Regions from separate parts of the Lactobacillus isalae genome, predicted to be linked through region 2. Evidence: predicted binding sites of a transcription regulator. Region 2 holds the regulator's gene; the other holds the start of a gene.
The links. Region 2 encodes LexA, which represses DNA repair genes until DNA is damaged. Its sites were predicted from a motif close to CNAACANNTGTTNG; they were not measured.

Region 1 (2,214 bases), 280 kb from region 2:
CAGTAATAATCGAGTATATACTTCGTGTAATATATATTATGTAAAGTTAAATGCAAAAATATATAGGCACCCGAAACTGACCCAATAACTCAATGTAATTGATTATTGTATCAGCAAAGTTAATTTATATTGAAACTAATGCTTATTAGTACTTACTTTTTTAATTAGCAGCCATTATAGATTAATTACCATTTGATTTTTAATTAAAAATTTCAATCTTGTGCTAGTTAATTTTTATGTTCCTAACCAATTATCGAATTAAATTTAATTTAATTCCTTTTCAATTCATTTGTCTTATACTTTACCTAGTGCTGAGATGACGATTCTACGGTCTTTAAAATTATTATTAGTTAATAGTTAATGATTAAAAGTATATCTAAAAAGTATCTACGTATCTCTTTCTTAATCAGTTTATTTACTCTAAATTTAAATCGTAAGTATTTAGTCTTAATCATCTAGAAAACCAAGATCAATTATTTCTAGTGTAGAAAAACAGATATAAATACATGGTACTAATAGATTGAAAATGTAGGACTGCTGCTAGCTAAACTATAGTATATGGTTAGTTAAAAAAATCAAAGGATGATATACAGTCTATAGTTTGTTAATACCTTTCATTAAAATTATTGTTTTAATGAAAGGTATAAGAGACTCTTCCGAAAACAAAGCCAATCCTGCGCTACATTAAGCCATTCATAAATGCAAAAAAATGTAAAAGTTAATCAAAAAGTTGCAAGTTTCGAGCAAAAAAGTTCCCAAAAAGTTCCCGTGAATTTAATGGGTATTTGTAGAATTTATTTACAAATCATATAAATTATGATATGCAAAAAAGCCACCCTAGAGAAAATCAATTCTCCAGAGTGGCTTTTTTATTACCTATTATTTTCTATTCAAAATTTCCCCATGGATCGTTACCTTGACAACAAACTAAGAAACCGTGTTCTCCGTTAGCTCTTGCTTGTCTAATCCAGACATAGCATAGCTACCGTGACGACGTACTAATATAATCATGATCTATTAAGACTTCTCTAACTATTAAACAAACAAGTAGAATTACCCTAAAATAGTCTTTATTTTATGCTAGATACGGGCTATTTTAGGATACTATGCCAATATTTCTTAAATCATGGTTCCACTTAAAACATTATTTATCTATTCTCCCCTCTCTCCTACTACCAAAAGATTAGGGGATATACTCAACTTTTGTAAAACTATCAAATAAGATATAATATATACAAACCTACGTTCGAGGAGAGAAATAATTGGAAACTAATAAATATTTAGCTCTTATTAGACAAGAGTTAGCAAACATGCCTGATTTTGTAAAAGAATACAATCTTGGAACCTCTCATTCACTGACCACAACATACCAATATTTAACAGAAATTCGTCGCTTTTTTAATTGGCTGAGAGAAAACAAACTATCTAACGCTTCCTCTAATAAAGAAATTACACCAACAACATTAGAAAGCTTGCAGCGAAACGATGTAATGCTTTATATTCACCATCTCAAGCATACAAAGAATCAACAAGGACGTCTAAACTCACCTACTACAATCAATCGTTCTATCAACGCTTTACGCTCTTTATACAAGTTTTTGACGATCACGTCTGATAATAATCATGGCGAGCCTTATTTTGATCGCAATGTAATGTTAAAAATAAATTCTCTAAATGACACAAAAACGCTGAACTATCGAGCTCACGTATTAGAATCGCATATGTATATGGGTGATCTAAAATATCAATTTTTAGATTTTATTGAAAATGAATATGAACATAAATGTAACAAGCAGTCTCTACCAGCTTTTAAGAAAAATCATGAACGAGATATGGCTATTATTGCATTGATTCTAGGTACAGGAATTAGAGTATCTGAATGTGTTGGCGTCAATATTCGTAATATCAACCTCAAGGATGCAATGCTTGACGTAACACGCAAAGGTGGCCAAAAAGATAGTGTCCCCATTGCTAACTGGACTATTCCTTATTTAAAAAAATATAAGGATATACGTACTGATCGTTATCATGCTGACAAAGAGAATACAGCTTTCTTTTTAACGAGATGGCACGGAAAAACTAGAAGAATGACAACTAATGCAGTAGAAAAGATGGTTAATAAGTATTCTGCTGCATTTGGGAAGCCTTTAACTCCACATAAATTACGTCATACTCTTGCTAGTGAATTATATGAAGTTACTAAAGACCAAGTTT
Region 2 (2,214 bases):
ATTAGCAGAGGTAAAGGAAAGATCAAAAGGAATGAAATTAGAAGGCATTAATTTTGGCGCTGGTCCTGTTCATCCTAAATTGATGATTGTCGGTGAAGCACCAGGCAGAGAAGAAATAGAATCTTTAATTCCTTTTCATGGTGCTTCGGGAAAAGAATTAATGAAGTCCTTAGCTTCAATTGGGCTTAAAAGAGAAGACGTCTATATTACTAGTGCAATCAGAAGTCGACCTTACAGTGTTAAACAGGTATTTAGTAAAAAAGAAAATAAAGAGGTAACAAAGTATCCTAACCGAAAACCAACTAAAAAAGAGATTTTAGCTCATGCACCTTTATTAGATTATGAAATTAATTATGCTAAACCTGAAATTATTGTAACTGTTGGCACGACAGCCTTGATGCGGCTGTTAGACAATAAGTATGAAATTAGTAAAGTACACGGTCAAATTATCAAAGATACTCCGATTTTGAAATTAAACGATAAAAAAGATGGCTATGTTTGGTCTGACGAAAAATATACTGTGATTCCGCAATACCATCCTGCAGCAGTTTTTTATAATAGAAAATTAACTGAGACGATTAAACAGGACTGGTTAAACATAAAACCATTGCTTAAGTAAAAATAAAAACTGGTAGGAAAATATTTTCCTTACCAGTTTTTTAGTCGATGTTATTACGATATAGCCCTACGACCTTACCTAAAATTTGAACCACAGGTAAAATAATTGGATCCATTGTATCATTCTCAGGTTGCAAGCGATAGTAGCCATCTTCCTTGAAGAATCTCTTAACAGTTGCTTCGTTATCTTCAGTCATTGCAACAACAATTTCACCATTGTTTGCGGTAGATTGTTTTCGAACAATAACGTGATCGCCATTCAAAATTCCTGCATTGATCATTGACTCACCATGAACACGCAACATGAAAAGTTCACCTGCATCGTTTTCAAGATCAGGCGGAAGTGGGAAATATTCATCGATATCTTGAACCGCTAAAATTGGTTGACCAGCAGTTACTACGCCAACTACTGGAATATCTTTAGGCTTAATACCTAAAGCTTCTCTTCCTTTTTCAGTTACTTCAATTGCTCGTGGCTTGGTAGCATCTTTTAAAATTAGACCTTTCTTTTCAAGACGCGCTAAGTGACCATGAACGGTTGAGGTTGAAGATAAGTCAACTGCGCTACAGATCTCTCGAACTGTAGGAGGAAAGGCACGTTCCTCAACGGTATCGTATATAAAGCGTAAAATTTCTAATTGTTTACTTGCATGTGGTTCAGTCATAATCTTTTCTCCATTTAATTACTTAATAGTATTCTAACAAAAAAAATCTTTCTCAGCAAACAGGCGTTCTTAAGAGTTGAGCCTTTTTTTATTGCTATAATTAGGGTAAACTAACATTGTTTAGTGAGGTGTTTATTATGGACAAAAAAGAAGAAGAGAAATTAATTAAACGAATTAATGAATTAACTAAAATTAGTAGAGAACGTGAATTAACTCCTGATGAGTTAGAAGAACGTAAGAAATTAAGATCTGCTTTTCTAGAAAACTTCCGTGCTGGTTTTAGACAACAATTAGAAGATACTGTTGTAATTGATAAGGATGGTAAAGAAGTAACTTCAGAAAAAGCTAAAGAAGCACAACGTCGTAAAGGATTAAGAAAAGATTAATATTTCACTTTAAAAAATGCTATTTTTTTGGTATGCTGAAAAAGTACATTAATTTTCGGAGGTTTTTGGGAAATGAATTTAGGTTTAGCAATTTTTCTTATTATTATCGCATTATTAATCGGTCTTGTTGGCGGATTTTATGGTGCTCGCGCATACATGAAGAAGTATTTCCAAGACAATCCTCCTATTAGTGAAGATATGATTGCAGCTATGATGGCGCAAATGGGACAAAAACCATCCGCTAAGAAGCTTAATCAAGTTATGAATATGATGAAGCATCAACAACAAAAATAGTAGCTTACTTTACTAATATTTGGTAGCAGACAGAGGATCGTATTCCTCTGTCTTTTTGTATATGGTGAGGTGAAAGATGAATATTTTTAGCAAATTAGGCTGGTTCTTTAAACAGGAAAAGAAGAGATACATTATTGGAATTAGTTTTTTAGCTTTGACCTCAATTGCTAATTTGGTACCTCCTAGAATTTTGGGTTTAATGGCCGATCAGCTAGATAAGGGTTCAATTAGTTGGGGTGAATATGGAGCTT

Region 1: the regulator LexA is predicted to act here: its motif matches at 1,236-1,249, upstream of xerS (tyrosine recombinase XerS).

The regions. Positions count from the first base shown of each region.
Region 1 is NZ_OX443569.1:713,329-715,542, reverse strand. Features, by position in the region: gene xerS (tyrosine recombinase XerS) at 1,263-2,214, shown strand, end outside.
Region 2 is NZ_OX443569.1:432,998-435,211, forward strand. Features, by position in the region: gene QM512_RS02045 (uracil-DNA glycosylase) at 1-619, shown strand, start outside; gene lexA (transcriptional repressor LexA) at 660-1,283, opposite strand; gene QM512_RS02055 (DUF896 domain-containing protein) at 1,421-1,669, shown strand; gene QM512_RS02060 (YneF family protein) at 1,742-1,963, shown strand; gene QM512_RS02065 (ABC transporter ATP-binding protein) at 2,040-2,214, shown strand, end outside.